One region of the Streptomyces sp. bgisy027 genome, then DNA from elsewhere that is predicted to be linked to it. Evidence: riboswitches for the same ligand, from Rfam matches in the RefSeq annotation. Region 1 holds a riboswitch; each other region holds the start of a gene.
The links. Region 1 has a riboswitch for cobalamin ahead of AC3ETA_RS08760 ((2Fe-2S) ferredoxin domain-containing protein). Riboswitches for the same ligand answer to the same signal wherever they lie in the genome.

Region 1 (6,614 bases):
ACCCACAGCCGTTCGGCGGGGATCGCCTTCAGGCCGGTGCGGAGCAGTTCGGCGGCCTCCCGCGCGCTCGGCACCCGCGGGGAATGGATGTCGTAGACACCCGGACCGGCCTCGCGCGGGTAGCCGTGGGCCGCGAGTTCACGGGCCACCTGCATGTGCGAGCGGGCGGCCTCCAGGCTGATGACGTCCGCGTCGAGGTCGTCGATGGCCTGGACGACGTCGCCGAACTCTGCGTAGCACATGTGGGTGTGGATCTGGGTGTCCGGCCGGACCCCGCCGGTGGTGAGCCGGAACGCCTCCGTGGCCCAGGCGAGATACCCGGCGCGGTCGGCGGCACGCAGCGGCAGGGTCTCCCGCAGTGCCGGTTCGTCGACCTGGATGACGGAGGCGCCGCCCGCCTCCAGGTCGGTCACCTCGTCGCGCAGGGCGAGGGCGACCTGGCGGGCTGTCTCGCCGAGCGGCTGGTCGTCGCGGACGAAGGACCAGGCGAGCATGGTGACCGGCCCCGTGAGCATGCCCTTGACCGGGCGAGCCGTGAGGGACTGGGCGTACGCCGTCCAGCGCACCGTCATCGGCTCGGGCCGGGAGATGTCGCCGGCCAGGATCGGCGGGCGGACGCAGCGGGTGCCGTAGGACTGCACCCAGCCGTGCTGTGTGGCGAGGTACCCGGTGAGCTGCTCGGCGAAGTACTGGACCATGTCGTTGCGTTCGGGCTCGCCGTGCACCAGCACGTCGATGCCGGTCTTCTCCTGGAAGGCGACGACCTCCTGGATCTCGGTCCTGACGCGGTCCTCGTAGGCGGCCGTGCCGATCCGGCCGGCCCGCAGGTCCGCGCGTGCGGAGCGCAGTTCGCCGGTCTGCGGGAACGAGCCGACGGTGGTCGTCGGCAGCAACGGCAGCCTGAGATGGGCGCGTTGGGCCGCGGCCCGTTCGGCGTACGGCTGCGAGCGGCGGGAGTCCTCGGCGGTGACGGCCGCGGCACGGGACCGTACGGCCGCGTCGCGGGTGATCGGGGAGCCGGCGCGGGAGGCCAGGTCGGCCCGGTTCGCGGCGAGTTCGGCGGTGATCGCGCCGGTGCCCTGGGCGAGGCCCCTGGCGAGGGTGACGACCTCGGCGGTCTTCTGCCGGGCGAAGGCCAGCCAGCGCCGGATCTGCGGCTCGATGTCGCGCTCGGCCGCCGCGTCCAGCGGCACGTGCAGCAGGGAGCACGAGGCCGCGACGTCGACCCGGTCAGCGAGGCCCAGCAGGGTGCCGAGCGTGGCGAGCGACGCCGACAGATCGTTGACCCAGACGTTGCGGCCGTTGACGACACCGGCGACCAGCCGCCTGCCGGGCAGTCCGCCGACCGCGGCCAGCGCCTGGAGGTTGGCGCCCGCGGCCTCGGTGAAGTCGAGCGCCAGCCCCTCGACCGGCGCCTTCGCCAGCACGGGCAGCGCCTTGCCGAGCCGGTCGAAGTAGGAGGCGACCAGCAGCTTCGGCCGGTCCGTGCCCGCGCCGAGGTCACGGTAGGCGCGCCCGGCGGCGTTCAGCTCGGCCGGGGTGCGGTCCTGGACGAGCGCAGGCTCGTCCAGCTGGACCCACTCGGCGCCCGCCGCGCGCAGGTCGGCCAGGATCCGCGCGTACACCGGCAGCAGCCGGTCCAGCAGGGTGAGCGGCTCGAAGTCCGCGGCGACACCGGGCGCCGGCTTGGCGAGCAGGAGGTAGGTGACCGGGCCGACGAGGACGGGCCGGGCGGTCAGGCCCAGCGCCAGGGCCTCCCTGAGCTCGGCGACCTGCTTGGCCGAGTCCGCCGTGAAGACCGTGTCCGGGCCCAACTCCGGTACGAGGTAGTGGTAGTTGGTGTCGAACCACTTCGTCATCTCCAGCGGCGCGACGTCCTGCGTGCCGCGGGCCATGGCGAAGTAGCCGTCCAGGGCGTCGGTCTCGACGGCGACGCGATGCCGCTCGGGGATCGCGCCGAGGGCGACGCTGGTGTCCAGGACGTGGTCGTAGTACGAGAAGTCGCCGGTGGGCACCTCGTGGATGCCGGCGTCGGCGAGGCGGCGCCAGTTGGCCCGGCGCAGTTCGGCGGCGGTGGCTCGGAGGGCGTCGGCGGTGACGCGGCCCTTCCAGTAGCCCTCGATCGCCTTCTTCAGTTCCCGGTCCGGGCCCTGACGGGGGTAGCCGTACACGGTGGCCCGTGCTGCCGCGGCTGTGGGCTTGGTGGTCACGGAGATCTCCTTCGCGAGACGATTCCCTGAGATCCCGGCGACGGGACGAGAGTGCGAAGGGGTGACGGACCGGACGGCAGCGGCCGCAGGGCCGTCCGCTCGGTCATGTACGCCGACCCGCCCTCGAGGTCACCGGGATGTCCGCGCACGAGTGGTTCGCGCGCGGGCAGTTGGCAGGTCTTCGGACTCGCGGGCACGTCCTCATCTCCTGAGGACTCCTAATGGCCGTCGCTTCCCAGGCCCGGTACGTCGGGCTCAGTGCTCATGACGGCGGTCGTTCCCGCTCACCGCTGCGGGGCAGTCCCGGATTTCCACCGGGTTCCCTCTTACGACACCCCGCCTGGCGGACGGGGCGAACCAGCTGCACGGATCAGCCTACCCGGCCGTACGTGTGGAACCCCCGCCCGCTCCTGCGGCCCAGCAGCCCCGCCTCGACCATCCGCAGCGGCAACGGGGGAGGGGCATACAGGGGCTCCTTGAACGCGTCGTAGAGGGACCCCCGGCGGGCCGCGCCGCTCCTCGGGCGGACCCTGCGCGTCGACGAGAACACCAGCACGTTCGTGCCGTACCCCGTGACCGGGCGCACGACCTGAGCGGCATGCGGAGTTGATAGCCTCGGCGGGCCAGTCGAGCCACAACCGAGGCCAGGGAATCCGGTGCGAATCCGGAACTGACGCGCAGCGGTGAGGGGGACGGGCGGGGCACGCGCCACTGGGAGACCGGGAAGGCGCCCCGACCGGACGAACCCGAGTCCGAAGACCTGCTGGCACCTTCACGCCCCCGGGCGGGGAGGACGTCCGTAGGCCAGGCTCCGCGTACGAGCCCCGACACCCGAGGCATGCCCGTGCTCCCCTCCCGCCCCGCGCCCACCGACCCTCCGGCACCCACCGCCGCCGCACCCGCACCGTGCCGTGTCGTCGTCTGCCGGGACTGCTGCTGCGGCACCCCGAAGGTGACCGGGGTCGACCACGCGCGGCAGACCGCTCGCCTCGCCGACAACGTGCCCGTGCGCGTCTCCGGCTGCCTCGACGTGTGCGAGCACGCCAACGTGATCGTCGTCCAGCCGTCCGCAGCCGCCCGCGCGGCCGGCGCCCGCCCGGTCTGGCTCGGCCTCGTGAACGACCCCGAGGCCACCGAGGACGTCATCACCTGGGTCAGGGCCGGCGGCCCCGGCGTCGCGCCCTGCCCTGACGTCCTCGACCTCTACACCTTCACACCGCCCCGGCGGGCCGGGGACGCCGGAAGGTTGAACCCCGAACAGTGAGTGCCTGAAGATCGGAAGGACCGATCCGCGCGACAGCGAGGTGACAGACCCGATGTTCACCACCCGTCCCACCCTCCAGGGCACCTTCGGCATGGTGTCCTCCACGCACTGGCTCGCCTCGCAGTCCGCGATGGCGGTGCTGGAGCGCGGGGGCAACGCGTACGACGCCGCGGTGGCGGGCGCGTTCGTGCTGCACGTGGTCGAGCCGCACCTGAACGGTCCGGCCGGCGAGGTGCCGATCCTTCTCGCCCCGGCGGGCGGCGAGGTACGGGTGCTGTGCGGGCAGGGTCCGGCGCCGGCCGGGGCGACCGTCGCGCACTACCGGGGACTCGGACTGGAACTGGTGCCGGGGACCGGGCCGCTGGCCGCCGCCGTGCCCGGCGCCTTCGACGCCTGGATGCTGCTGCTGCGGGACCACGGGACCCAGCCCCTTGCGGAGGTGCTGCGGTACGCCATCGGGTACGCCGAACACGGGCACGCGCCCGTGGAGCGGGTCGGCGAGACGGTGGAGACCGTGCGGGAGCTGTTCGAGACGGAGTGGCTCTCCTCGGCCGAGGTGTATCTGCCGGGCGGCCGGGCGCCCCGCCCCGGGGAGCCGTTCCGCAATCCCGCCCTCGCCGCCACCTGGAAGCGGCTGCTCGACGAGGTGTCGGGCGCAGGCGACCGGATCGCCCAGATCGAGGCCGCGCGCGAGGTGTGGCGGTCCGGATTCATCGCCGAGGCCCTGGTACGGCAGGCCGGCCGCCCGACCGTGGACACCAGCGGCGAGCGGCACTCCGGCACGCTCACGGCCGCCGACCTCGCCGGCTGGTCCGCGACCTACGAGGCGCCGGCGACGTACGACTGGAACGGCTGGACCGTGTGCAAGGCCGGCCCCTGGAGCCAGGGCCCCGTCCTCCTCCAGCAGCTCGCGCTGCTCCCGCCCGAGCTGCCGCGGTACGGGTCCGCCGAGTACGTCCACCTGCTGATCGAGGGCTGCAAGCTGGCCATGGCCGACCGGGAGGCCTGGTACGGCGACGCGGCCGAGGTGCCGCTGGCCGACCTGCTGTCGGACGAGTACAACGCCGACCGGCGGGAGCTGATCGGCGAGAAGGCGTCCCACGAGATGCGGCCCGGCAGCCCGGGCGGCCGCACCCCGCGACTGTCCGCGCACGCGCGCGTGGCGGCCGACGTCCGGCCCGCCTCCGACGCGCCGGGCGCGGGGGAACCGACCGTCGCCAAGCGCCCCACGTCCCCGGTGCCGGGGGAGCCCGATGTCGCCGCCGACGGCGGGACCCGGGGCGACACCTGCCACCTCGACATCGTCGACCGCTGGGGCAACATGATCGCGGCGACCCCCAGCGGCGGCTGGCTCCAGTCCAACCCCCTCGTGCCCGAGCTGGGTTTCCCGCTCGGCACGCGGCTCCAGATGACCTGGTTGGAGGAGGGCCTGCCGAACTCCCTGACGCCGGGCCGGCGGCCCCGCACCACCCTCACGCCCTCGATCGCCCTGCGCGACGGGGTGCCCGTCATGGCCTTCGGCACACCCGGCGGGGACCAGCAGGACCAGTGGCAGCTGCACTTCCTCCTCGCCGTCGCCCTGCGCGGCCCGGTCCGCGGCGGTCTCGACCTCCAGGGCGCGATCGACGCCCCGAACTGGCACAACGACAGCTTCCCCGGCTCCTTCCACCCGCGCGGGATGCGACCGGGGAGCGTCACCGTGGAGTCCCGGACGGACGCCGCGGTGGTGGAGGAGCTGCGGCGGCGCGGTCACGAGGTGACCGTCGGTGACGCCTGGTCGGAGGGCCGGCTGTGCGTGGTGGCACGGGACCCGGAGACCGGCGTCCTGTCGGCCGCGGCGAATCCGCGCGGCATGCAGGGATACGCGGTCGGGCGCTGAGGAAACGCCGCCCCCGGGCTTCCGACCTGCTGATACCGGCCCCTCATGTTCACGTCGATGCCATCCGCCGGCCACCCGGCGGGCAGGGACTGTCAGAGGGTCGTGTTCTTATTGACGCGTGATCGAATACAACGAAACCATCGAAGAGTTTCTCGCACAGCACTCGGCCGACGTGGAGGAAGCGGTCCGCAAGGCGGCCGCGGCCGAGATCATGCCCCGCTTCCGGCAGCTCGCCGAGCACGAGATCGACCAGAAGAGCGGACCGCACGACCTGGTCACCGACGCCGACCGGCTCGCCGAGCGGTTCCTCACCGGAGCCCTCAGCGCGCTCCTGCCCGGCTCGGTCGTGGTCGGCGAGGAGGCCGTGCACGCCGACCCGGCGTCGTACGAGGCGATACGCGGCGACGCGCCGGTCTGGATCATCGACCCCGTCGACGGCACCCGCCAGTTCGTGAACGGCGACACCGGCTTCTGCACGCTGGTCGCGCTCGCCCGGCACGGCGTCCTGCTCGCCTCCTGGACCTACGCCCCGGCCCGCGACCAACTCGCCACGGCGGTACGTGGCCGGGGCGCCCACCTCGACGGCGTACGGCTGCGGTCCGGCGCGCCGGAACCCGGCCGTGACCTCGAAATCGCCACGTCCCACCCGGACTACACGACCGATGACCAAAAGCGCGGCCTGCTCGGTTTGTGGACCGACGGCGTCGCACCGCGCTCCTGCGGATCGGCCGGCCTGGAGTATCTGGCCGTCGCACGGGGCGAGTTGGACGCGACCGCGTTCAGCTGGGAGGCCGCCTGGGACCACGCCGCGGGCATCCTCCTGGTCGAGGAGGCGGGCGGCGCCCACCTGACCCGCACGGGCGAGCCGTTCCGGATCACCGGCGGCAACGCACTGCCGTTCACGGCGGCGCGGGACGCGGCCACGGCCCGTCGGGTGGCGGGACTGCTGTCCGGCGGGGTGCGCTGACCCCCAGGGCGAAGCCGCCCGCGCCCTGCGCCGTCAGTGCCCCGGCATATCCTGATCCTTCAAGGCCGTCGGCTGACGAAGGAGTCCGAAGGTGCCGTCGATGCTCGATGCGGTCGTGGTGGGAGCGGGGCCGAACGGACTGACCGCTGCCGTGGAGCTGGCCCGCCGCGGCTTCTCCGTGGCCGTGTTCGAGGCACGCGACACCGTCGGCGGAGGCGCCCGTACGGAGGAGCTGACCCTCCCCGGCTTCCGTCACGACCCGTGCTCCGCCGCGCACCCCCTCGGCATCAACTC
Region 2 (6,614 bases), on a different contig from region 1:
GGCAGGGACTTGAGCAGGCGGGTGGGGTTGGCGAGGGAGTTCGCCGCGCCCACGCAGATGAGGAGCGTCGCCAGGCGCAGGCCGTCGTAGAGGGCGATGAGCACGGTCTCGACGGTGACCTTGCCGCCCAGGCGGATCCCCTGCGCCCAGTCGGGGAGGGGGATCTCGGGGAGGGCGACGATCACGTGGGTGCCGGGGAGCGGGGAGCCGAGGGCCACGGCGAAGACGAGGCGGATGAGGAGGACGGCCAGGGCCAGCTTGAAGAAGACGGAGTAGGAGCGGGCCCAGGGGGCGTTCGGGCGGCAGGTCGCCACGACGTAGGCGGAGGTCGCGATGAGGAGGGCGAGCAGGAGGGGGTTGGTGGTGCGGGTGGCGGCGGTACCGAGGGCGAGGGCCCAGAGCCACCAGGCGCCGGGGTGGAGAGGGGCGCGGTGGTTCGGGCGAAGGGCGGCGGCGGACGGCACCGGCCGGGCCGCCCGCCGCGTCTGCGCACCCCTGGGCGGCTCCGCACGGCTAGGCATCGCGAAGCTCCGCTCGGCTAGCCATCCCCGCGCCGCCGTGCCTGCCAGACCGCCGCCGCCCCCAGCACCACGACCACGGCGGCGCCCGCGACCAGGCCCAGCGAGAGCCCGCCGTCCGAGTCGTCCTCGGCCGCGGTGGCGGTCTGCCCGGCCGCGGTCGGCTTCCCGGTCTCCCGGCCGCCGCCCGACACCTGATCGCCGCAGCCCTTCCGCGGATACCCGGTGATCGCGCACAGCAGGGCGTTGGTGTCGTAGCGCAGGGGCTTGGCGACGGCCGCCAGGGCCTCGGCGGTCGTCGCGTCGGGAGCCACCCGGGCGCACGCGGTGCGGCGGGCAGGGGGCGTCTCGCCGGACGGGGCGTCGGCCGCCGTACCGAAGTCGATGATCAGGGCGACCCGCTTCCTGCCGTCCTCGGCGGGCGTCCTGGCGCAGATCACCGCGAACTCGGCCGCACCCCTGGGCTGCGTCGCGTCCTTCGAGTCCTCGCTCACGGCGAATCGGAAGCCCTGGACGTCACCGTCGGAGGGGCGGGCGAGGGAGGGGCCCTGGGTGGCGTAGATCCAGGTGTCGCCCTGGCGCTCCCAGAAGGACCAGTAGCGGTAGCCGGCCGCCTGCGCGCCCTGGGCCGCGCCGGTCAGCAGGACCAGCGCGGCCAGGAGCGGGGCGAGCAAGCGGCGGATCACGCCTGGGGGCCCTTCTTGCGGCCGCTCAGCAGGAAGCCGATGCCGACGCCGACGACGAGGAAGATGCCGACGTACCACCAGACACCGAAGGGACTGTCGCCCTTCTCGTCCTTCTCGGCGTCCTTGTCCGCGGCCTTTGTGGCGGCCTGCGGCGCGGGGCCCGTGGCGTTGAGCTGCTTCACCAGGTCGGCGCCGCCGAAGTCGCGGGGGTCGGTGCCGGTGGCGTGGGCGGCGAGGATCAGCTGGGCGTAGGCAGCCGGGCCGCTCTGCTTCGCCCACTTCGCGGAGTTCCGCTCCAGCCAGCGCAGCGGCTTCTCGGCGGCATCGGCACCGGAAAGGGCGGCCAGCGCCACGACCGCGTCGGCGGTGTTGCCGTAGTCGGGCTGGTCCTCGGCGCCCGGGAGGGCGGACGTGAGGTGGCCGTCCTTGGCGAGGGCGTCGGTGAGGTAGGCGGCGCCGTTGACGGCGGCCTGCTGCGAGGCCGGGAGACCGTCGCTCACGCATCGCGTGGCCGGCGCGTCCTTGCCGGGGCTCACGACGAGGCCCTTGCCGAGGGAGCCGAGGACGCCGGCCGCGGTGGCGTCGGCGTTGGCGAGCAGCTTGCCGTTCTTGTCGGGCTGGAAGGCGAAGGCGCCTGCGCCGTCGCCCTTGCACGGCAGGACGAGCTTGTCGAGCGCGTCGTAGGCCGTCTTCCCGTCCTTGCGGACGTCCGCCGGCTTCTCACCGGCGGCCGCGAGCGCGCCGATCACCACGGACGTCGAGTTGGTGTCGCTGGCCCCGCCCGGCAGGTAACCCCAGCCGCCGTCCTTGTTCTGGACGGACTTCAGCCAGGTCACGGCCTTGGAGGCGGCGGCGTCGTGCCCGCCGAGCGCGACGAGCGCCTGGACGGCGGCGGCCGTGTTGTTGGTGTCGACGAGGGTCTTGGCATCGCAGTCGGCGGCGGCGTCGGCACGGTAGGGCGCGAAGGCCCCGTTCGCGCACTGCTGCGTGAGCAGCCAGTCCACGGCCCCCTCGGCGGGCTGCACCCCGACGGTGTCCTGCGCGAGCATCGCGAGGGACTGCCGCCAGACGCCGTCGTAGGTGGGGTCGGTGGTGCCGTACAGCTCGGCGGGGTACGTCGGCTTCGCGGGCGCGGAGGGGGACGGCGAGCCGGCGGGGGACGGTGACGCGGACGGGGAGGAGTCGGCGGCTATGGCCGGCGCGGCCGCGCCGATCACGACGGCGGCGGCCAGGACCGCGGCGCTGCGACGGACGTACATGATCGGCGGGTGCCCTTCCCTAAGGGGAACCGGGCAGCGCAGGGGAGACCCCCGGCGGCTCGGCTCCGTATACCTCGACGGTGCCGCACTCCGGCGGACTGCCGGGGCGCGTGAGCCGGTCACTTCCCGTACGCGGCGATCCGGCTCACCGGCCTTCGACGACGACCGGTTCACGGTTGCGGGTCAGCGCCGGATTTGCACCGGCTTTCCCACGTACGGGTGTGATGACGACGGCGACACTCTACCCGGGGGTAGGCCGGGGCTGAGAGGGGGCTGTGGGCGGCGGAGGCGGGCCGGTGTCGAGGGAGGACGGGGGTGGCCGGTTCGGCTGGATTTCGCCCATGGATGTTGCAGGGGGTTGCCGAGCTTCGTGATGGGCGTGTGCATGATCCCGGCCGCGGCGTCGGCCCTTCCTCGCGGACAGTTCGGTATCGGCCGACGTCAGGATGCGAGACGGGTCGGGTGGCCCCATCATGTGGGTACTGCCCTCGGGTCGCGTGATCGCCGCCCTGGGGCGTTGCGATCACAGAAGTGTCAAACCAAACATGGATTTTGCGCCGAATGGCTATCGGTGTGGCTGGAATGACCTGCCGGAGGGTGGGAATCCTCTACCGTTTGGTCGGTGCGAGCGGCCCTTCGGGACGCGCAACCGTCACCCCGTGGCATTGCGTCTTACGGAAAACCCTTGGTCCGTCGCGAATGACGGCTGGTTTGTGTGTCGACTGGCGCTCTGACGGGCGGGATGCTGATTCTCCGGGTCCTGCTCCGGGCGGCCGCGGCGCTGGCGACGGGAGGCACACCTGGTGTTGGGAAGTGTCGAGAGCGGCGACGGCAAGAGGCTGCTCTTCTTCGAGACGTCGGGGGACCCGAAGGGCCACCCGGTGTTCTTGCTGCATGGCACTCCGGGCAGCAGGGTGGGGCCGCGTCCACGGACCAGCGTTCTCTACAAACTCGGCATCCGGCTCATCTCCTATGACCGGCCGGGGTACGGGGAGTCGCAGCGGTTAAAAGGCCGCGCCGTGCGTCACGCCGCCGCGGATGTGGCGGCCATCGCAGACCAGCTGAATCTTGGACCGTTCTCCGTGCTCGGCCGTTCCGGCGGCGGGCCGCATGCGTTGGCGTGTGCGGCGCTGCTTCCGGACAGGGTCGCCAGTGCTGCCGTTCTGGTCAGCATCGCTCCCCCCGATGCAGATGGGCTCGACTGGTTCGAGGGGATGGCCCCGTCCAACGTCATCGCCTACAAGGCCGCCCGGGCGGCTCTCCGCGATGGTTCCGAGGAGTGCTTGGAAAGGCTCAAGGCCAACCTGGCCAGCAATGCGGATGCCATTCGTGACAAGCCGGAATCACTGCTGGGGTTACTCACTCCGGAGATGCCCACGGCAGACAAGGCCGTGGTGGGACATGGTGGGATCCGAGGCCTACTCCTCGCCAACTACGAGACCAGTGTGGTGCGTTCCTCGTTCGGGTGGCTCGACGACGTGCTGTCCTTCCGGCTGGACTGGGGCTTCGAGCCAGGCAAGATCGTCGAAGTCCCGCTGCTGCTGTGGCACGGTGAGCACGACACCTTCTCGCCCGTCGGCCACTTCCGATGGCTTGCCGAACGCATTCCCTCAGCGACTGCCGTGCTGAAGCCGGGGGCGGCTCACTTCGCCGCGCTGCCGGCCGTACCGGAAATACTCGCTTGGCTACGTGACCGTGCTCGCGAGCGCTTCGGGGCCGCCGTGTAGCGGGTGCCGGCAGCCCGTCCGCGCCCGCGAAAGTGGTTCGTTGCGATGTGCTCGCCGACGTGGGCGAGCACATCGCAGATCAGATCGGGTGCGGGTCGAACTCCCAGCCCGACCGACTCCAATCGCGCAGGGCCAGAGCGCGGGGATGATCGGCCCCGAGTCGCGCAGTGATCGCGCCCAGCACTTCCTCACGCAGCCGGTCGGCCGCCTCGCTCTCTCCCAACTCGTTCAGGACCACCGCGAGGTTGGCCGCGCAGACCAGTGGGGCGGGGTGCTGGTCGTCGTTGAGGACATCGCGAAGCCGGTCCAGTACCTCCTCGTAGGTAGCGCGGGCCCGTCCACGCTGCCCCAGTGCGGCCTGGGCATTGGCCAGGTTCACCCGGCACATCAGGGTGAACGGGTGGTCGTCGTCGAAGATTGCCGCGAAAACCCTTGCGGCTTGCTCGGCGTGTGCCAGTGAGGAAGCCGCCTCGTTGGCCGTGTAGAGCAGCACGGCCAGGTTCGCGTAGCAGGCTGCTGTGTAGGGGTGTTGGTCTTGGAAGAACCGACGGCAGTCGTCCAGGACCCGGCGGGCCAGCTCGACGGCCTCTTCGGTACGACCCTGCGCGCCCAGGATCCCGGCCAGGCCCAGGTGGAGCAGCAACCGGTTGGGCGAGGCCGACCCTTCCTCGGAGGGAAGGTTGGACAGCACCGTGCGTGTCAGGTCTTCCGCTTCCTGGGCCCGGCCCATCTGGTGCAGGGCACCCGACAGCGCTTTGCCCGCGTTGATGGTGGTGGGAGCGGACGGGCCGAACTGCTGATGGGAGAGGCATTGGTCGTAGGTGCGCCGCAACGGAAGCTCGGATCCGGCGTAGTCGCCGCAGTCGAGCAGATCGCGGGCGTAACTGATGGTTGATGCCCGGGTGTAGGCATGTTCCGGGCCGAGGATCTTGTTGCGAGTCTCCATAGTCTTGCGGTCCAGCCGCAGAGCGTCCGTGTACTGCCCCAACACCCGTAGGCATACCGCGTAATTGTTGGCGGCCATGAGGCTGCGCGGATGGTCTTCGCCGAACAACTCCAGGAACTGCTCGTGGTTGAGCCGGTCGCGTTCCAGTGCCTCGCTGTAGCGGCCCAGACCGCGCAGGTCGGCAGCCACACCGCCGGACGTCATGAGGATGTGGAGGTCGTGCGGGCTGTCCAAGGCCGCTTCCTGGCGGTGCAGTACGTCCATGTCCAGCTCCAGGGCCTCTTGGTATCTGCCCTGGGCACGAAGGATGTTGGCGATCTGGAAGCCCATGTGCAGCACCCAGCGTTCGTCGGGTCCGCTGTGTTCGAGCCAGCCCTGATGCACGCGCGTGCTCAGGTCGTACGCCTGCTTCAGCTCGCCGCGGCGGCGCAACTGGCGAACTCGGTCCACGATCAGCTTCCGGATGCCGTAGTCGGGTGCTGTCAGGGCCCAAGAAGTTCCCAGGTGAGGCCAGATGATGCGGTAGCGCTCCCAGGTGTTGTGGTCCTCGGGGTCGTCCTGTTCGGGACGGGCGGCCACCAAGGTGCGGAAGACGACGTCCCGCGTGGCCTCCTGATCTTCCTCCGTCATGTTCAGGCGCACCGACATCTGCACCAGGCGGTGCACGCGGAGACTGCGTGACTTGCGGTCCACCGTCGCGAGCGAGAGTCGACTCAGCTCCTGGAACGCGCGCGCGATCATTTCCGTGCTGTCGAAGGCGCGCGGCCGGAACTCCTGATCGCGTGGGCTGTCCTGACCGGTGAGGGACTGTGCGATCTGCGTGCTCTGCAGCAGATCCATGGAGATCGGCTCGGGGCTGAACCAGGCGGCCAGTTTGAGGAGTTGAACCGCCGGCGGGAAGTTCTTGTTGAGCTGCCCGATGGCCACGCTCCAGGTCTTGGAGACGTCGAGGAGCCGGTCGTCAGGGCTCAGACCGGCCGTGTCGGCGGCGGGCTGGCGCTCGAGCAGTTTGACGTACTCCTGGGTCTGAAGGCCGCTCTCCTTGAGCACTGCGGCCGCGTGCTCGACGGCCAGCGGCAGATCGCCGAGGGCCGAAGCCACTTCGTCGGCCTCCTCGGTGCTGCACTCGGTGAGCCTGCGCTTGAGGTGCGCGACGCTCTCCTCGCGCTCGAACACACCGACATCGGCGATCTCCGCGTACCGTTCCCAGCCCTCGGAGCGCTGACTGGTGATCAGGACGTGGCCTGCCTTGCTGCTCACCAGCAGATCGGACAGATCGTTCACGTGCTCGACATTGTCGAGGATCAGTAGCCAGCGGCTGTAGGGCCGACCCAGACGCAGCGCATCCTTGACCGCGGCCGCCGTCGCCGTCGGGTTCTTGCGCTCGGAAACCTCCAGATGGCCTGCCAGCCCCGCGAACTGCTCCACTGCGAGGTTTCGCTGATCGGCCTGGATGTGCCAGACGACGTCGTAGTCGC
Region 3 (6,614 bases), on a different contig from region 1:
CGTCCGAGTCGAGCAGTTCCCCGAGGCCGACCTCCAGTTTGTCCTGGAGCAGTCCCACGCAGGCCAGGGCGGAGACCACCTCGACGGCGTCGCGGCGGTCGCGCTGGCTCAGGGCGACGTCCCGGCGCAGCCGACCCTGGCACAGCGCCTCGTCCCAGGTCTCCAGCAGCCACAGCCGCAGCGTGCCGCGGTCACGGCTGCGGGTGTTCATGTGCTGCGGGTCGTTGTCCGGCCGGTCGTGTTCCAGGGCGCCGTGACGGTGCAGTTCACGGGCGATCTGGAGGTAGACGGGCGACTCGGTCACCTCCGCCGTCTCCACGATCCAGTCGACGCGGCGCTCGTCCGTCTCCGGCACGCGCGCCTGGACGAACCGCAGGGCCTCCTCCTCGCTGAGCGGTTCCAGCTCCACGATCGCGGCCGGGGTGCTCTCCAGCGGGCTGTGCGGCCGGGAGGCGATGACGAGGGGCAGCTTCTCCTCGTAGGCACGTTCGATGGCCCGCCGGATGATGTTGTCCCGGTTCTGCTGGAGGCCGTCGCCGAGGAGCGCCTCCTCCAGCCCGTCGGCGATGACGACCGGCTTGTCGTCGGCGAGCAGTTGCTGCCAGACCCGCTCGGTCTTGGTGCGCGCGAGGATGCCCCGGGGTGCCTCGTCGATGAAGCGCTCCTTGGCCATGCGTTCGAAGTTCAGGTCACTGCCGCCGTTCGCGTCCCGCAGCCGGATCGGCACGGGTACGGCGTTCTGCTCCGCGAGCAGTTCGGTGAGCCGTACCAGGACGGCGGTCTTGCCCACACCGACGCCGCCGACCAGCAGATAGGGCCGGCGCGTGTCGCGCTCGCGCAGCCGCTCGGCGATGACCTGGGCGATCTCCTCCCGGCCCACGATCTCGGCGGTGTCCGGGCCGGCCGTGAGGACCAGTCGGTGGGGGTCGTCGCGTGCCTTGGCGAGATAGCGCCGCTTGGTCCACCGGTACCACCAGAACAGGAAGAGCGCGGCGGCGAGCGACGCGGCGAGCACCGGGCCCACGAAGCGCATGACCGTCTCGAAGCCGTCGTTGCCCTGCCGCCACTTCTCGAAGGGTGTCGTGCGGCCCCGGATCACGATGTACAGGCCCTCCACCACCCAGGCGACCACGGCGAGCACCGCCACCGTCCAGACGGCCCGGGTGGCGTTGGTGTAGGTGAACCACCGGCGCCACTTCTTGGGGCGGGTGCTTCCACCGCGGGCCTCCAGGCGCGTGGTCAGCCTGTGCCGGTGGCCCACGAACCCCTGCCTGACCCGGTTGGCCGCCCGCCTCGGAGCCAGCGTCGCCATCGGCGCGTTGCGCGGCCGCTTCTTGCCGGGCGGGCTGCCGACGACCCTCGTCATCGTTCGTCTCCTTCCGAGAACGGCTCTCGAAACGGAGCGACCGCGGGGCGCCGACACCTATCTCCATGGAAGCACTCCCGGAACTCCCCGCAACCCGGCGGCCCTCGGCACAAAACCCCGGGCCCGTCCGCCCGGCCGTCCGGCAGACTCGGGCCCATGGACATCGCGATCCGGCCGGCGGAACCCGGTGAGTTCGACGCGCTCGGCGAGATCACCGCCCGGGCCTATCTCCACGACGGGCTCCTCGACTTCGGCGAGAGTGACGCGTACCTCGGCGAACTCAGGGACGTGGCCAAGCGCGCGACCGCCGCCGAGGTACTCGTGGCCGTCGCGGACGGCCGGCTGCTGGGCGGGGTGACCTTCGTGCCGAGCGGCGGCCCCATGGCCGACATCGCGCTCCCCGGCGAGGCCGAGATCCGGATGCTCGCCGTCGACCGCGCGGGCCGTGGACGCGGCGCCGGCGAGGCCCTCGTCCGCGCCTGCGTCGACCGCGCCCGGGCCACGGAGGGCTGCGTACGGATCGTCCTGTCGACCCAGCGCACCATGCACGGCGCCCATCGCATCTACGAACGGCTGGGTTTTGTTCGCACACCCGAGCGGGACTGGAATCCGCTCCCGCAGCTCGACGACATCACTCTTCTCACCTATGAGTTGACGCTCTGAAACCAGCGCGACACAACATCTGGGGGTGGCGTGGCGGGCGAGCACAAGATGTATGCTCATGCTCGCTGTCGCCGCAGGGGAATCCGGTGCGAATCCGGAACTGTCCCGCAACGGTGTACTTGTGCACGTCTGTTCCCTCAGTCGTGCACAGGAGTCAGTCCGAGGACCTGCCGACAGCGCGCCCGGCCGACCGGCCGGTGCGCCCTGACGTCCGGGCCTCGTGGAATGGGCCGGTGGACGCGACGCCGTGTGCGCTCGTGTGCTGCCCCCTGCCCTCCGCAAGGCCCCCGTGCCGAGCGAGGGAGAGCCCCCACGTGACCATCGCGCCAGCAGACCCGGCCTCAGTCGTCCCATCGGTCCCGACCGACGCGGACGCCCCCGGAACCGCCCTGCCGTCTCCCGCCGCCGCCCTCGACGGAGACCCTGCGGGCCGGCCCTCCGATCTGCTGCGGCTCCTGACCGAGCTGACCGCCGACCTCCCCGACGCCGACCCCGGCCGGGTCGCCGCCGCCGCGCTGCGCGGCCGGTCCGCCCGGGCCGACGAGGCGGAGCTGCGCGAGCTGGCCACCGAGGCGGCGGCCGGGCTCATCTCCGAGGACCCCGCCTACAGCAGGCTCGCCGCCCGGCTGCTGACCATCTCCATCGCCGCCGAGGCCGCCTCGCAGGGTGTGACGTCCTTCACCGAGTCGGTCGCGGTCGGCCACCGCGAGGGCCTCATCGCCGACCGCACCGCCGAGTTCGCGCGCCTGCACGCGGCCCGCCTGGACGCTCTGGTGGACACGGCCGCCGACGACCGCTTCGGCTACTTCGGCCTGCGCACCCTGCACAGCAGGTACCTCCTGCGGCACCCCATCACCCGCAAGGTGATCGAGACGCCCCAGCACTTCATGCTGCGCGTCGCCGCCGGTCTCGCCGAGGACGACACCCCCCGCTCCGTCGACGAAGTCGCCGCGCTCTACGGCCTGATGAGCAGGCTCGACTATCTGCCGTCCTCCCCCACGCTCTTCAACTCCGGCACCCGCCACCCCCAGATGTCGTCCTGCTACCTCCTGGACTCCCCCAACGACGAGCTCGACTCCATCTACGACCGCTACCACCAGGTCGCCCGCCTCTCGAAGCACGCCGGCGGCATCGGCCTGTCGTACTCCCGCATCCGCTCCCGGGGTTCGCTGATCCGCGGCACCAACGGGCACTCCAACGGCATCGTCCCGTTCCTGAAGACGCTGGACGCCTCGGTCGCCGCCGTGAACCAGGGCGGCCGGCGCAAGGGCGCGGCCGCGGTCTACCTGGAGACCTGGCACTCCGACATCGAGGAGTTCCTGGAGCTGCGGGACAACACCGGTGAGGACGCCCGCCGTACGCACAACCTGAACCTCGCGCACTGGATCCCGGACGAGTTCATGCGCCGGGTCAACGCCGACGGCCAGTGGTCCCTGTTCTCCCCCGCCGACGTGCCCGAGCTCGTCGACCTGTGGGGCGAGGAGTTCGACGCGGCCTACCGCAAGGCCGAGGAGCAAGGGCTCGCGCGCAGGACCATCCCGGCCCGCGACCTTTACGGCCGCATGATGCGCACCCTCGCGCAGACCGGCAACGGCTGGATGACCTTCAAGGACGCCGCCAACCGCACCGCCAACCAGACCGCCCTGCCGGGCCATGTCGTGCACTCCTCCAACCTCTGCACGGAGATCCTGGAGGTCACCGACGACGGCGAGACGGCGGTCTGCAACCTGGGGTCGGTCAACCTCGGCGCCTTCGTGAGCGGCGGGGAGATCGACTGGGAGCGCCTGGACGAGACGGTCCGCACCGCCGTCACCTTCCTCGACCGCGTCGTCGACATCAACTTCTACCCGACCGAGCAGGCGGGGCGCTCGAACGCCAAGTGGCGGCCGGTGGGCCTGGGCGCGATGGGCCTCCAGGACGTCTTCTTCAAGCTGCGGCTGCCGTTCGACTCGGCCGAGGCGAGACAGCTCTCCACGCGCATCGCCGAGCGGATCATGCTCGCCGCGTACGAGGCGTCCGCCGACCTCGCCGAGCGCAGCGGCCCGCTGCCGGCCTGGGAGAAGACCCGTACCGCCCGGGGCGTGCTGCACCCCGACCACTACGGCGTCGAGCTCACCTGGCCGGAGCGCTGGGCGGCGCTGCGCGAGCGGATCACCACGACGGGCCTGCGCAACAGCCTGCTGCTCGCCATCGCGCCGACCGCCACCATCGCCTCCATCGCCGGTGTCTACGAGTGCATCGAGCCCCAGGTGTCCAACCTGTTCAAGCGCGAGACGCTCTCCGGTGAGTTCCTCCAGGTCAACTCCTACCTGGTCGACGAGCTGAAGGCGCTGGGTGTCTGGGACGCCCGCACCCGCGAGGCGCTGCGCGAGGCCAACGGCTCGGTGCAGGACTTCGCCTGGATCCCGGCGGACGTACGGGCGCTGTACCGCACGGCGTGGGAGATCCCGCAGCGCGGCCTGATCGACATGGCGGCGGCCCGCACCCCGTTCCTCGACCAGTCGCAGTCCCTGAACCTGTTCCTGGAGACGCCGACCATCGGCAAGCTCTCCTCGATGTACGCGTACGCCTGGAAGTCGGGCCTGAAGACGACGTACTACCTGCGCTCGCGCCCGGCGACCCGCATCGCCCGCGCCGCCCAGGGCCAGGCCGCCCAGTCCGAGAAGACCGTCCCCGTCCAGCAGGTCGCCGAGCCCGACGCCGTCGCCTGCTCCCTTGAGAACCCCGAGTCCTGCGAGGCCTGCCAGTAATGAGTACCCGTAACACCCATCTCCTCGACCCGGGCTTCGAACTGACCCTGCGTCCCATGCGCTACCCGGACTTCTACGAGCGCTACCGGGACGCCATCAAGAACACCTGGACCGTGGAGGAGGTCGACCTCCACTCGGACGTCGCCGACCTCGCCAAGCTGACGCCCGCCGAGCAGCACCTCATCGGCCGGCTGGTCGCCTTCTTCGCGACCGGCGACTCGATCGTGGCGAACAACCTGGTGCTGACGCTGTACAAGCACATCAACTCCCCGGAGGCGCGCCTGTACCTGTCGCGCCAGCTGTTCGAGGAGGCCGTGCACGTCCAGTTCTATCTGACGCTGCTCGACACCTATCTGCCCGACCCGCAGGACAGGGCGGCGGCCTTCGACGCCGTCGAGAACATCCCCTCGATCCGCGAGAAGGCCGGGTTCTGCTTCAAGTGGATCAACGAGGTCGAGAAGCTGGACCGCCTGGAGACCAAGGCCGACCGGCGCCGCTTCCTGCTGAACCTGATCTGCTTCGCCGCGTGCATCGAGGGCCTGTTCTTCTACGGCGCCTTCGCGTACGTCTACTGGTTCCGCAGCCGGGGTCTGCTGCACGGTCTGGCCACCGGCACCAACTGGGTGTTCCGTGACGAGACCATGCACATGTCCTTCGCGTTCGACGTGGTCGACACCGTCCGCAAGGAGGAGCCGGAGCTCTTCGACGACGAGCTCCAGCAGCAGGTCACCGACATGCTGAGGGAGGCCGTCGAGGCCGAGCTGCAGTTCGCGCGCGACCTGTGCGGTGACGGCCTCCCGGGCATGAACACCGACTCGATGCGGCAGTACCTGGAGTGTGTCGCCGATCAGCGTCTGACGCGGCTCGGCTTCGCTCCGGTGTACGGCTCCGAGAACCCCTTCTCCTTCATGGAGCTGCAGGGTGTTCAGGAGCTCACCAACTTCTTCGAGCGGCGTCCGTCGGCGTACCAGGTCGCGGTGGAGGGCACCGTCGACCTGGACGAGGACTTCTGAGCCTCGGCCCTGTCGCGCTCCTGGGCCTCCCTGATCTGACGGTCGATGCGCCGGTCGCGCGCCGCGCCGATCAGTGACGGGAGGGCCAGGAGGACGAACATCCCGAGGACGACGACCAGGGCGAGCAGTGTCTGTGCCTGTTCCGTATTCATGACACCACTGTCGTGCCGGACACTCCTTACGAACAGTGGCAGGACTGCCTCACACCATCGATTTACTGCCACCGGCGAGGCACAATGGCAGCATGCTGAAGAACGTCGCCGCCGTCCTCCTCGACGGTGTTCACCCCTTTGAACTGGGCGTCGTCTGCGAGGTGTTCGGCATCGACCGCAGCGACGAAGGGCTGCCCACGTACGACTTCGCCGTCGTCTCGGCGGAGGGGCCGACGCTGGGCACCCATGTCGGCGGACTCACCGTCTGCACGCCGTACGGTCTGGAGCGGCTGGAGGAGGCCGACCTGATCGCGCTGCCGGCCGGCCGCGACTACGTCGTGCGCGACTATCCGCCCGAGCTGCTGGACTGCCTGGTCAGGGCGGTCGAGCGGGGTGCGCGGGTGCTCAGCGTGTGCTCCGGCGTCTTCGTGCTGGGCGCGGCCGGGCTGCTCGACGGGCGGCGGTGCAGTGCGCACTGGAAGCACGCCCGGGAGCTGTCCCGACAGCACCCGGGGGCGATCGTCGAGCCCGATGTGCTGTACGTCGACGAGGGGCCGGTGGTCACCAGCGCCGGCACCGCCGCCGGCATCGACGCCTGTCTGCACATCGTGCGCCAGGAGCAGGGGCCGGAGGTCGCCAACAAGATCGCCCGGCGCATGGTGGTGCCGCC

Region 2: another riboswitch for cobalamin. It lies ahead of AC3ETA_RS37860 (SCO2321 family membrane protein); the one in region 1 lies ahead of AC3ETA_RS08760 ((2Fe-2S) ferredoxin domain-containing protein).
Region 3: another riboswitch for cobalamin. It lies ahead of AC3ETA_RS04820 (ribonucleoside-diphosphate reductase subunit alpha); the one in region 1 lies ahead of AC3ETA_RS08760 ((2Fe-2S) ferredoxin domain-containing protein).

The regions. Positions count from the first base shown of each region.
Region 1 covers NZ_JBYIVZ010000006.1:175,354-181,967, reverse strand. The annotation lists gene metE (5-methyltetrahydropteroyltriglutamate--homocysteine S-methyltransferase) at 1-2,210, opposite strand, end outside; cobalamin riboswitch at 2,366-2,587, opposite strand; partial or broken gene AC3ETA_RS08765 (3-hydroxyacyl-CoA dehydrogenase family protein) at 2,581-2,706, opposite strand; cobalamin riboswitch at 2,818-2,992, shown strand; gene AC3ETA_RS08760 ((2Fe-2S) ferredoxin domain-containing protein) at 3,049-3,474, shown strand; gene AC3ETA_RS08755 (gamma-glutamyltransferase family protein) at 3,527-5,353, shown strand; gene AC3ETA_RS08750 (inositol monophosphatase family protein) at 5,472-6,320, shown strand; gene AC3ETA_RS08745 (phytoene desaturase family protein) at 6,421-6,614, shown strand, end outside.
Region 2 covers NZ_JBYIVZ010000052.1:29,165-35,778, reverse strand. The annotation lists gene AC3ETA_RS37870 (energy-coupling factor transporter transmembrane component T) at 1-521, opposite strand, end outside; gene AC3ETA_RS37865 (SCO2322 family protein) at 539-1,204, opposite strand; gene AC3ETA_RS37860 (SCO2321 family membrane protein) at 1,201-2,463, opposite strand; adenosylcobalamin-variant (AdoCbl-variant) riboswitch at 2,589-2,683, opposite strand; gene AC3ETA_RS37855 (alpha/beta fold hydrolase) at 3,267-4,190, shown strand; gene fxsT (FxSxx-COOH system tetratricopeptide repeat protein) at 4,270-6,614, opposite strand, start outside.
Region 3 covers NZ_JBYIVZ010000003.1:239,787-246,400, forward strand. The annotation lists gene AC3ETA_RS04810 (NACHT domain-containing protein) at 1-1,366, opposite strand, end outside; gene AC3ETA_RS04815 (GNAT family N-acetyltransferase) at 1,523-2,029, shown strand; cobalamin riboswitch at 2,082-2,218, shown strand; gene AC3ETA_RS04820 (ribonucleoside-diphosphate reductase subunit alpha) at 2,344-4,779, shown strand; gene AC3ETA_RS04825 (ribonucleotide-diphosphate reductase subunit beta) at 4,779-5,792, shown strand; gene AC3ETA_RS04830 (hypothetical protein) at 5,705-5,944, opposite strand; gene AC3ETA_RS04835 (helix-turn-helix domain-containing protein) at 6,037-6,614, shown strand, end outside.